4 regions of the Bacillus sp. V2I10 genome follow, and region 2 is predicted to be linked to each of the others. Evidence: riboswitches for the same ligand, from Rfam matches in the RefSeq annotation. Region 2 holds a riboswitch; each other region holds the start of a gene.

Region 1 (3,146 bases), 3.6 Mb from region 2:
ATCGGTGGACGGAAGAAAGAAAAACTGCCGAGCGGGAAGGAAGCGCCAAATACGTTTGCCGTTTCTTTTCTTGTCTTTGTTGGCATCTTTATCTTGTCTCTGCTCTTATCGTATCTGTTTGTTTTCCTTGGTTTTATTGAAAATGCCTTCTTGATGACGCTGATCATTTCCACCATATCACTCGGAGTGGTGGTCCCTACACTGAAGGATGCAGGCATTATGAAATCGAATATCGGTCAGATTATCTTGCTCGTTGCTGTTATAGCTGACTTAGTGACGATGATTCTGCTTGCCGTGTTTGCATCGATATATGGAGGAGAAAATACAAATACATGGCTGCTTCTGCTGTTATTTGGTGCTGGAATTGCTTTATATTTTCTCGGCAAAACCTTTCAGAGCAGATCATTCATAGAAACGATGTCTAAGGGCACGATTCAAATTGGGACAAGAGCTATTTTCACTCTGATCATTGTCCTTGTTGCCTTATCAGAAACAATCGGGGCAGAAAACATATTAGGAGCGTTTTTAGCGGGTGTTCTAGTCTCACTGCTTTCCCCAAATAAAGAAATGGTTCAGAAAATGGATTCCTTCGGGTACGGATTTTTGATACCGATCTTCTTTGTTATGGTTGGTGTCGATCTTGATGTATGGTCGCTGTTTAAGGATCCAAAAATTTTAATGCTGATCCCATTGCTGTTTATTGCGCTGCTGATCTCTAAAATTGTGCCGATTTATTTACTGAAGAGATGGTATGACACAAAAACAACGCTTGCTTCAGGATTTTTGCTGACATCAACATTATCCCTTGTTATTGCGGCAGCTACCATTGGAGAAAGAGTAAATGTGATTGATGCTCAAATGTCGGGTGCGCTCATTTTAACGGCTGTTCTGACGAGTATTTTTACTCCGATTGGGTTTAAGAAGCTATTCCCTGAACAGCTGTCTTCGCAAAAGAAGCTGAAGGTAGCTTTTATAGGAGCCAATCAAATGACACTTCCAGTGACGCGCGAGTTAAATCCGAAAATGTACGATACAACGGTGTATCATACTCATGTCGATAAAAATGATCAGCAGATCGCTGAATCATTGTTTCAAATTGAGGAGCTTGAAGATTACTCAATCGAGACCCTGCAGTCCCAGGGAGTATTTGAAGCTGATATCCTTATTGCTGCTGCTGGTGATGAGGATACGAATGCTGAAATCGCTCTATTTGCAAAAGAGGTTGAAGTTGGGCGGGTGATTGCCAGCATCTCATCACCGTTATTAGACGAGCAGCTAAGAGCGAAAGACATTGATGTCTTCTCTGTTCTGCTGTCTACTAAAACCCTGCTAAGGGCTCTTATTGAAGCACCTGGCATCATGAAGATTTTGACCAATAACGATTCAGCGCTTTATCAGATAAAAATGAACAACAGACGCTACGATGGCATGGTGCTCCGCAGCTTTCCATTTACAGGCGACGTCATTTTTGTCCGTATTTTCAGGGAAAATGAATCGATTGTGCCGCATGGGGATACAGAGCTGAAACGCGGAGATTTACTGATTCTGACTGGATCTGCTGAATATGTGGATGAGCTCAGACAGGAGCTTGAGTTCCATAAAAGTTGATTATTATGACTTGAAAGTTTCTTTGAACATGGTATGATGTACATGTGAATATTTCTAAAATAATATATGAACGACCGCTAGGGGAGCCCTTTTAGAAGGGCTGAGATTGAAGTTTGCCTTCAAGACCCTCCGAACCTGATCTGGCTAAACCCAGCGTAGGGAAGTGGTGTAAAGGTCTATTTATACACCACTTTTCTATGCGAAAAGTGGTTTTTTGCCGTTTTTATACTAAAAATGAGGAGGAACAAAACATGTCATTTTCAAAAGAATGCCGGGAGTATGCAAATAAATGGTGGGAAGGAAGCTTTGAACATCCTTTTGTAAAAGGGATTGGCGAAGGCAGCCTTTCAAAAGAGAAATTTAAATATTATGTGATGCAGGACTCTTATTACTTAACCCATTTTGCAAAAGTCCAGGCTTTTGCAGGGGCGATGGCCCCTGACTTGCATACAACGTACCGGATGTCCGTTCATTCACAGGGTACCTATGAGGCAGAGCTATCTTTGCATCAGCAATTTTCTGTCCTGCTTGGGATCACGGACACCGAACGGAAGGAATTTAAACCATCGCCGACTGCGTATGCTTACACCTCCCATATGTACCGTTCAGTTGCCACAGGAAATCTTGGTGAAATCATTGCAGCTCTGCTTCCATGCTACTGGCTCTATTATGAAGTCGGGGAGCACCTGAAAGATTGCAAGCCTGGTGATGAAGTTTATGAGAAATGGATTGCGACTTATCACGGTGATTGGTTTAAAGAGCTTGTCCTCGAGCAGGTTGCAAGATTTGACGAGCTTGCTCTGCGTGCAAGCGATCATGAGAGACAAATGATGAAGGAAAACTTCCTCATCAGCTCGATGTATGAATATCGTTTTTGGGATATGGCGGAAAAGATGGAAGCGTGGGATGATACACAAACCATGCTGATGCAAAAGTGAAATTGCATCTTGTCACAGATGGACGGCACACTGCTGCAGAGCTCGTGAAAATCATCTCAGATATACATACAGCTGCAGATGCCATTCATATTAGAGAAAAGAATAAATCGGCTGGAGAACTGATCGACTTGATTGAAGCGCTCCATCAAAATGGGGTGCCAAAATCAAAGCTTGTTATGAATGACCGTGTGGATGCAGCTGTTCTTTCTGGTTTGCACCAGATTCAGCTCCCATCGCACAGCTTCAATGTGAAACTGGTGAAACAGCGCTTCCCGCATCTTTCGGTAGGCTGTTCCGTCCACACTGCTGCTGAAGCAGTATATTGTGCTGAAAATGGGGCAGATCGCCTCCTTTTCGGGCATGTGTTTCAAACATCATCAAAAAATGGTCTAGAAGCAAGAGGGATAAGCAAGCTTACGGAAATAGCGGAATCTGTCAGCATTCCAGTCATTGCAATTGGAGGGATCACTCCTGCTGTCATTCCTGATCTAATAGATTTAAAGATTGAGGGAGCAGCCGTGATGTCCTATGTTTTTTCAGCGGATCAGCCAAATCATGCGGCACTTGAACTTGCTGATCATTTAAAAAGGGGGATGGGCC
Region 2 (3,146 bases):
CTGAACCGTTTTCAACAAATTCTTTTGACTTTTGCTTCAGTCCTTCTTCAATTTCCTGTTCTTTCACAGTATTTCTTAAATCGTGGGAAATTCTCATCGAGCAGAACTTTGGTCCGCACATCGAGCAGAAATGAGCGGTTTTAGCTCCTTCGGCAGGTAACGTTTCATCATGATATTCCTTTGCCCGATCAGGATCAAGGGATAGATTAAATTGATCTTCCCAGCGGAATTCAAATCTCGCCTTAGACAGGGCATCGTCTCTATACTGTGCATTTGGATGTCCTTTGGCGAGATCAGCGGCGTGCGCAGCAATCTTATAGGCTATGACTCCATCGCGAACATCATCTTTATTAGGCAATCCTAAATGCTCTTTCGGCGTCACATAGCAAAGCATCGCGGTACCGAACCAGCCGATCATCGCTGCACCAATAGCTGAAGTGATATGATCATAACCAGGTGCGATATCTGTCGTTAATGGTCCAAGGGTGTAAAATGGTGCCTCATGGCAAATTTCCTGCTGCTTTTCTACATTTTCCCGTATCATGTGCATCGGCACATGGCCTGGACCTTCGATCATCACCTGAACATCATGCTTCCATGCGATTTTTGTAAGTTCTCCAAGGGTCTCTAGTTCTGCAAATTGGGCTTCATCATTTGCATCTGCAATCGATCCAGGACGCAGGCCATCGCCTAATGAAATGGAAATATCATATTGTTTTGAAATCTCGCAAATCTCCTCAAAATGAGTATAGAGAAAGTTTTCTTCGTGGTGAGCTAAGCACCATCCTGCAAGAATGGATCCTCCTCTTGATACAATCCCGGTTGTTCTTTTAATTGTAAGAGGGATGTACCTCAGCAAAACACCTGCATGGATTGTAAAGTAATCGACCCCTTGTTCCGCCTGTTCTATTAAGGTATCTCTGTACACTTCCCAGGTTAAATCCTCAGCAATGCCTTTTACTTTTTCAAGCGCCTGGTAGATGGGCACCGTTCCAACTGGTACTGGAGAATTTCTGATAATCCATTCCCGGGTGGTGTGAATATCCTTGCCTGTCGATAAATCCATGATGTTGTCAGCACCCCATTTGATTGCCCATGTCATTTTTTCAACTTCTTCTTCAATAGATGAGGTTACTGCTGAGTTGCCTATATTTGCATTAATTTTGACATGAAAATGTTTGCCTATGATCATAGGTTCACTTTCTCTATGATTGATGTTTGCAGGTATAATAGCTCTGCCGGCCGCAACTTCACTTCTAATGAATTCAGGGTCCATGTTTTCACGAATGGCTATAAACTCCATCTCAGGTGTAATAATTCCTTTTCTGGCGTAATGAAGCTGAGTGACATTGGCATTCTTTTTTGCCCGCAGTACATTTCTATCGCCAGTAAAGACGTTTTCATTTGAAGTGATATCCCCTTGGCGGCCGTTATCCTCAGGCTTAACTTTGCGCCCTGAATATTCTTCCACATCATTCCGTTCAAAAATCCAGTTTCTTCTGACTTCAGGTAAACCTTTTTTAATATCAATGGCAGCTGATTGATCCGTATAAGGACCACTCGTATCATAAACAAGCACAGGTTCATTATCCTGTGACAATTCAATTTTCCGAAATGGAACACGAATATCCTCTCTTGATCCTGTTTTGTACATCTTTTTGCTGCCATCAAACTGTTTAGTGAATGCGAAATCCAATCTTAACTCCTCCTCGTATCGTTTAGTAGAGATTTGATCTGCACCCGCGAAAGAAATAGAAAAAGGGTTCTGTTAATGAACAGAACCCTTGGAACAGTATGTGTAAAAAGCCAAAAAAACGGCCTACGCCACACCGCTTCCCTACGCTGGTATCATCCAGATCAGGTTCAAAGGGTCAAAGAATTGCTTTCTTCTCTCAGTCCAGCATCATGGACTCCCCCAGCAGAATAAAAAATATTCATTTGTTAGCAATATAGCAGGTAAATTGGCAAGCTTGCAAGTGATAATTTTCACATTTATACATTTTGAAGATGATCGAGAAACAATGATGTGGTTCATTGTACCTGATTTCAGTCCAATTTCTTTTTTCAAAAGTATTTCAGATACATACTTTTACCAATATACTAAGAAACTACTTAATACAGATTCTAACGGAGGGGTAAGTGTATGTTTTCTTTATTAAGAAAAAAAACAATCAAAGCAAACGGCACAGCAGCCAAAGAATACGGCACCTCCAAAAGATACTAATATACCTGTTTCTTCTCATTTTAATGTTAATATCGCAAAAATCCTGACTCATTTGGATCATACAGATGATTTAGGCCAAAGAAAGATTCTATTCAAAGGGAAGCAAGGGTTATTGCTGTATCTTGTACCGCTAATCAAGACTGAGAAAATCAATAAAGATATTATTGCGCCTCTGCAGCATGCACAGTCAGGTGAGGCAGAAGATGTTGTACAGGTTGCTTCCGTAGCTAAAACGAAAGATATCCATGAAGCTATTCATTTACTATCAAAGGGAGCATGTTTATTTTTAGTAGATGATTTAGATTATATCTATGCCATTGATGCAACGCAGCATGAGGGCAGGGCTGTTGAACAGCCCCATAACGAAAAGGTCGTTCACGGCTCTCATGAAAGTTTTGTAGAAAATCTCGATAAAAATCTCAATTTAATTAGACTAGGATACTAGATGGAAGTGTTGTCGTTAAATATGTGGAGATTGGAGAAATCTCAAGAAAAATAGGAACACATTCCGTATTGATCATAAGATACGGGCTTTTTATTTATTCGCCACAAGGATAGTACCTTATTAATTGAATTTTTGTTATATTAAGGATATGTATGTACTTGGAGGAGGGATGGACCGCGATGAAGAATCTGGAACAGGCTCATGAAGAGAAAGTCCTTTCTCAGGAAAAACTCGATGGCTTAATGGAAGTCTATCTTAATCAGCTTGAGAACTCTCCAACCGCATTTTTAATTCACGAAAACCGAAAGTGGACATATATTAATCCTTCTGCAATGAATCTGTTAGAGTTCACCTGCAAGGAGGAACTGATTGGAAAACCCATCTGGAATTCAATTGATCCTCAGCATAGAGAGATAATCGAGCAGCGGATTACCGATACAAAAAATGGCTACACACCGTGTTCAATGGAACAGAACT
Region 3 (3,146 bases), 480 kb from region 2:
CCGCTGATCCGCATCCAGATAAGATGAATACTAAACTAAATAGAATAAATAAGAGTTTTTTCATTTTTTCTCCCCCGTAGCTAGTTAGAATTCTTTTGCTGCTTATATTTCCAGGGCATCATGATTCTTGCCAGTATTTCAATGAGTGCAAAAATTATTAAGCTTAAACCTACTATTAAGACGATTGTTGCAAATACTTTATCTGTCAGGAACGATTGGGAGGATCGAGTCAATAGAATGCCGAGTCCTTTGCTTGCACCCAGCCACTCTCCGATAACCGCCCCCATCACACTGTATGTTCCGGCTATTTTTAACCCTGAAAAAAAGAAAGGTGTTGCAGCTGGAAGCTTCAGTTTTAAAAACATCTGTCTGCGGCTGGCTCCAAGCGTTCTCATGAGCTTCACCATATCCCTGTCTATTAAACGGAAGCCGTCAGACAGATTGATGGCGATCGGAAAGAAACAAACGAGCGCCACGACAATTACTTTAGGAAAAATGCCGAATCCGAACCAGATGATAAGCAATGGAGCTAGCGCTATTATAGGAATGGTTTGCGAAAGAACAAGCAGCGGTTCAACTGCTTTTCGAACCCAATCTGACATGTCTATTAAGATAGCAATCAATACACCTGCTGTTACAGCGATCAATAAACCAAGCACTGCTTCCGACAGAGTCTGCAGGATATGTCCGCCTATCGTTCCCCTCATTTCTGCAAGCGTGATGAAAATATGAGTCGGACGCGGCAGAATCCATTTTTCCACTTTTGATGCGATGACAGCCAATTCCCACAAAAAGAGGAATGACAGCAGCACTATACCAGGAAGCGCAATTCCTGAAAGTGTTTTAACGGTATTTCTTAAGTTTTTCATCCATTGTGACCCCTTCTTTTGGACGGTAATGAATTTTCATGTGAGTCATTACCTCAGCGGCACCGGCTGAAATACAGGCATCCTGCGCTTGCTTAACAATATTAATCAGTTCATCAAGCTCTCCCTCCATCACCGTCTCCATCGCACCGACCTCATATTTGACTCCTGATTGCTGAACAACCTCGATCGCTTTGTCGACAATTTCATATGTATTCCCTTCTGATGATTTAGGCAGCACCTGAAATGCTAGATTTACACTGGCCATTCTTTATCCTCCTTAAAATTTATTAATATATGAATATCTGACCGAACGACAAAAAAGGCTGCCACTGGGGCAGCCTTAACGCATTCGCAAAGTTATGGAAAAAATAATGCATCTTCCGCATTCCCTCCGCTGGCATTACCCAGATCAGGTTAAAGGGTCGATACAAGAATCAGAATCAGTATCCTCTCAGCCAAGTTCACTCAGCTCCCCTGCATATATTGAATTCATGGAAACTATAGCAAGGTTTTGGACCCTTGTAAAGACTGATAAAAGAGCTTTCCATTATTTTCTGAAAAAAATCAAAATTTAATCTTGTCGAATTTTGCAACTTCCTGTATAGTAGTGTCTAAATCATATATTGCATTTGACCACTTGGGGAGCCATTCGGCTGAGAGTGAACGTTTTGTTCAGACCCGTTGAACCTGTATAGTTAAAGCTTACGTAGGGATGTGGCGATGGATTCAAGTGATAACCCAACCAAAGCAGTGCGTGGAAACCATCCGACATTCCCCGCATTGCTTTTTATTATGGAAAAAAACAGCCCCGGTCGAATGCCGAAAAGGGGAAGCGCTATGCAGACAAATACACGTTTAGTTTTTTTAGTAGAAGCAGCGATTCTATCAGCCATTGCATTTCTGCTTGATTTAGCAACAAGCTTCATTGGCAAAATGCCTCAGGGAGGGTCAATCTCACTTGCAATGATTCCAGTCCTGATCATGGGTTTTCGCCACGGATTAAAAGGAGGACTGCTGACAGGCTTTTTACTTGGCGTTTTGCAGACAATTATGGGCTACACCACAATTGTACATCCAATCCAGGGTTTTCTTGACTATTTTGTCGCATTTACCGTGGTAGGTGCAGGAGGAGTATTCTATAAACAAGTCCAAAGCTCTTTGAATCCTCTTAACAGAGGACGATTAATTGCTTACGTAGTGGCAGCAGCTTTTCTTGGAAGCTTCCTTAGATTTGCGGCACATACACTTGCTGGAGCTGTATTCTTTGCAGAATTTGCAGGTGATAAGCCCGTTCTGCTGTATTCAGCCGGCTATAACGCTTCCTACATGGTGCCTACATTTATCATTTGCTCAATCGTCTTAGTATTGATGCTCACTGCTTCTAAATCACTTGTCTTAAAAAGAAAATAGATTCTGCCAAAAGCACCGATGTTTTTTTCGGTGCTTTTTTATACTATCAAAATTTATATAATCCCTTCCATTTATTTCTATTCCAGCGCCCAACTCCTCAGTCAGAACGGATCCGCCTAAAAAGCCAGTACTTTTCCATCGGATCCTTATCTGTCTTTAGGAGCTGATCTAGACCATCCGCTTTTCTTGTCATAAACTCTCTATCATCGGCATGTACTAGTAGTAATAGATTTCTTATGGAGGACAAATGATGAATCTATCCTACTCATTGATGATGATAACTTTTTTATTGTCGATTATTAATTTTCTATATGGTTATTTTGAAGCGATAAGGATCAGCAACGAAGAAGAATTAGTCAACGGCTGGTCTATGATTTTCTCTTTCCCGCTTGGGTTTGTATTCGCCTATTTTGCTTCGGTATTTCATCAGCAGATTTTACCTCACTAAAAAGAAACGCGACACTGTCACGTTTCTTTTTTTATTGCCTCAATTAATTTCTCTAAGTACGGATCCAATTTCTCAAATGAGTATCCAGCACTTTCAGCCTTTGACACATTTAGTGTCCAATCACCTGATAATCCATAAGGTGAAGCATTCTCTTTCGCAATCTCGCCTGTCACAATCGCTTTTTTCCCGACAGCATATCCGATTTTATGCAGAAGATCATTCAGTGACAGACTTTTTTCAAAAGCGGCATTGTAAGCACCCGTTAAGGTTTTTTCTCCTGCTATATACAAGAATCCCGCTGCGTCCTCAGATGAGGTATAGCTGTAAAAATATCCAGGATCTGCAATTCCAATCGGTTCCTCGTTCTTCACCTTTTTCACATGAAATAAAAAGCGTTCCGTATAATCATCTATTCCGAT
Region 4 (3,146 bases), 460 kb from region 2:
AAACCATTGTTTGGTTTGTCTTTTGGGAAATTTGATTCAATAAATCAAATATCTCGTTCCTGCCAGCAGGGTCTAATTGGGCTGTTGGTTCATCAAAGAACAAGACTTCTGGTTCTAATGCTAATAAACAAGCTAATGCCAATCTTTGTTTCATACCACCGGATAATGTTTCAATTGGTGTTTTCTTATCAATCTTTAGCCCTACTTTATCCATCAAGTCAGTAATCATTTTGTCCATATCGTTTCGCGGAATAGATCGGTTTTCGAGACTAAAAGCAATCTCTTCACCCACATGAAGCATACAAAATTGAGAATCAGGATCTTGAAACATAACGCCGGCATCTTTCCTGAGGAATACTTCACCACTTACTTCTGCCTCAATATGCTCAGGGATAATACCTGCAAGAGCGGAAATCAAAGTAGATTTCCCACTCCCGCTAGGCCCCAGTATTAATACTTTCTCCCCTTTATTTATTGACAATGTAATACTACTGAGTATTTTTTCAGAACGATTATAAAAGCGAATAGACAGATCCTTACATCCCAGAAACATTTCCATTTAAGTTTTCCCTTTTCCTTTTATCCTTCATAATTTCATATTGTTCTAAAACACCTGTTTTTGCGAGTGAGTCCACGACTACTTTCGCTAACCAACCACCGAGAATAATTCCGCTTATCACATGAATTACTAACGTAACAAAAAATACTTCTGTCGTGTAATATCCAAAACCGTTGGCAATTAAGTTATAGATCATGCTTCCAACCGCTGCAAGAGCCCCAGATAGCATTAATGTAAATAGGTTGTAGCGTTTATATCTGAATATCGCGAATGCGATTTCTGAACCCATACCTTGAAAGACACCAATTAAAAGGGCCGATAGACCAAAATGACTTCCTGTTAATAACTCTACTGCTGCCGCTGCAACCTCTGCAATAAGGGCCGCACCCGGTTTTCGGATAATATACGCTACTATTGGACTAGCAATCACCCAAATCCCAAACATAAAACCTGCGCCCACCGGCCCCACAATAGCGGAAATCGGAATCCAAAGAGTAGACCATCCTAAATAAATAACTCCACAAGCCACCGCTAGAATGACAGCAAGAACTACTTCTTTCATCTTCCAGCTCATCACTTTACTACCTCCATTTTCACAGGCCATTCTTCGAGTTTATAGGCCATATCCCAAAACATATATTCAAGCTGACAACTTATTAAGAAATGTTCTTTCATCTTTTCTTTTTCTCTCTCTGTTGCTTCCTTTGCCCACTCATCTATACGGGCACAAAATTTAGTTGTGATCGAATTTGTACGATTACCATAAAAATTTATCCAATCATAAAATGGATGAGAGCGATCTGGATTAACTTCATTTAATATTCTTTTGCCAATCTCCCAATATGTCCACGGACATGGTAATAAGACAGCTAAAATTTCCCCTAATGTTCCTTCGTGAGCAACTGTAAGCATATGACGTATGTAATGAAGTGAAGATGGTGATAACGGATATCCTTGTAATACCTCATATGGAACACCCGCTACTTGACAAAAGTTATTATGTGGATGGATTTCACTTTTTAATATAAATGAAATTTGCTGATTAAACATATCCATATCTTCACGATTCTCACACTTCGAGACCGCTATTCCATAGATTCTGATAAAGGAACTCAAATATTCAAAGTCCTGTTTAACATAATGAATTAATTGTTCCTTTTTTAATCCTCCATTGGCGATTCCTTTGACAAAAGGATGTTCGAAAATCGCATCAAAGATGGGATTTGCTTCCTTTCTTAGTTCTGCTGAAAAACTCATACATTTAGCCCCCTTATTGGTTATAACGGGAAGACACTATAGGGAGCGACTATAATTGAATACGAAAAAACCGCTCCAAAAATGGAGCGGCAGAATAATTGTATATATTCATACACTGACTCCACTTTCCTACGCTAGTATGAACTAGATCAGGTTCAAAGGGTCCAGGATAACTCCTGTCTCAGCCATAAAATGGCTCCCCTAGTGGTCTTCCTATTAATTTAATATTTACTGTACACATGCTTTCTAATAAAGTCAATCAATTTGACCTTAACATAATATTTAGTAAAATTTATTTGCTGTTTATAATCTGTATTATTATGTAAATTGGAATTGCATATTTTTATAACTTAGCTTTTTTACCACTTGTCCAGCCACGTTTAAATAAAACCTCCTGTATTCCTTTTTTTACCCCAATCCTGCTGTTTTTGAGTTTCATGGATATGCTATAGTATAAGGAACAATATAGAGTGGTGATGAACAATGAAAACATTCTTAAAGCGTCTATCTCAACGCAGAGATCAATTAAGCCAGTTAGAGAAACAGGTATTAGACCATATTTTAATAAACCCGAATTTCGTTGTTCAGTCCAATGTGAATGATCTTGCCAAAGAATTATTTGTATCAACCGCAACGATTAGCAGAACGTGTAAGCAGTTAGGCTACGAGGGATTCCAAGATTTAAAATACACGTTAAGTAAATACGTTGATTATGATAAAGATGATGAAAATATTATTTCTTCAAATACGATATTGACTCAGATAGATCGAGTAAAAAAAGAAATGGATCAAACCTTAAAGAATATCAATGAAGAAAAGATTCAAAAAGCTGCAGCGTATATTAAAGAAAGTAATTATGTTGAGTTTTTTGGGGTTGGGGCATCACTTCCAACTTGTGTGGAAGCTGCTAGAAAGCTTACCTTTTCAGGAAGAATCTGTAGTGCACGTGAAGATTGGGATGAACTAAGATGCGTGGCCAATAGTTTATCTGAAAATGATTTAGCCATTTTAGTATCATATAGTGGAGAAACATTACATATACTAGAGTTTGCAAATATATTAAAAGAGAAAAACGTAAAGACAATAGCAGTCGTTGGCCGACGAAATAGCCGGTTGCAGCAAGAAGTTGATATCACTTTTCATGCACATATTACAAACGGATATTATGGTGAATTAGATATGAGTTCGAGATTTCCGTTAAGCATTATATTGGATTTCATTATCCTGACATATATGAATCATTAGTAGTAAGAGGTTTCTAGTAAATGCTAGAAACTTTTTTTTATGAAGGCTAAGGAACAAAACTTAAAACTTGCAGACTTTATCTCCC

What was found. Region 2 has a riboswitch for thiamine pyrophosphate ahead of thiC (phosphomethylpyrimidine synthase ThiC). Riboswitches for the same ligand answer to the same signal wherever they lie in the genome.
Region 1: it holds a riboswitch for thiamine pyrophosphate, as region 2 does, so the genes downstream of both, tenA (thiaminase II) here and thiC (phosphomethylpyrimidine synthase ThiC) in region 2, are expected to answer to the same signal.
Region 3: it holds a riboswitch for thiamine pyrophosphate, as region 2 does, so the genes downstream of both, thiT (energy-coupled thiamine transporter ThiT) here and thiC (phosphomethylpyrimidine synthase ThiC) in region 2, are expected to answer to the same signal.
Region 4: it holds a riboswitch for thiamine pyrophosphate, as region 2 does, so the genes downstream of both, tenA (thiaminase II) here and thiC (phosphomethylpyrimidine synthase ThiC) in region 2, are expected to answer to the same signal.

What each region holds. Positions count from the first base shown of each region.
Region 1 covers NZ_JAUSYV010000001.1:4,556,264-4,559,409, reverse strand. Annotated here, with positions in the region: gene QFZ72_RS23200 (monovalent cation:proton antiporter family protein) at 1-1,608, shown strand, start outside; TPP riboswitch at 1,678-1,787, shown strand; gene tenA (thiaminase II) at 1,860-2,546, shown strand; gene tenI (thiazole tautomerase TenI) at 2,543-3,146, shown strand, end outside.
Region 2 covers NZ_JAUSYV010000001.1:939,606-942,751, forward strand. Annotated here, with positions in the region: gene thiC (phosphomethylpyrimidine synthase ThiC) at 1-1,696, opposite strand, end outside; TPP riboswitch at 1,818-1,927, opposite strand; gene QFZ72_RS04800 (spore germination protein) at 2,277-2,669, shown strand; gene QFZ72_RS04805 (PAS domain S-box protein) at 2,849-3,146, shown strand, end outside.
Region 3 covers NZ_JAUSYV010000001.1:1,422,392-1,425,537, reverse strand. Annotated here, with positions in the region: gene QFZ72_RS07105 (ABC transporter substrate-binding protein) at 1-64, opposite strand, end outside; gene QFZ72_RS07100 (ABC transporter permease) at 81-869, opposite strand; gene QFZ72_RS07095 (MTH1187 family thiamine-binding protein) at 844-1,134, opposite strand; TPP riboswitch at 1,237-1,355, opposite strand; TPP riboswitch at 1,498-1,599, shown strand; gene thiT (energy-coupled thiamine transporter ThiT) at 1,707-2,279, shown strand; gene QFZ72_RS07085 (hypothetical protein) at 2,530-2,727, shown strand; gene QFZ72_RS07080 (Rossmann-fold NAD(P)-binding domain-containing protein) at 2,745-3,146, opposite strand, start outside.
Region 4 covers NZ_JAUSYV010000001.1:1,398,137-1,401,282, reverse strand. Annotated here, with positions in the region: gene QFZ72_RS06970 (ABC transporter ATP-binding protein) at 1-559, opposite strand, end outside; gene QFZ72_RS06965 (ECF transporter S component) at 537-1,133, opposite strand; gene tenA (thiaminase II) at 1,133-1,816, opposite strand; TPP riboswitch at 1,926-2,029, opposite strand; gene QFZ72_RS06955 (MurR/RpiR family transcriptional regulator) at 2,300-3,061, shown strand.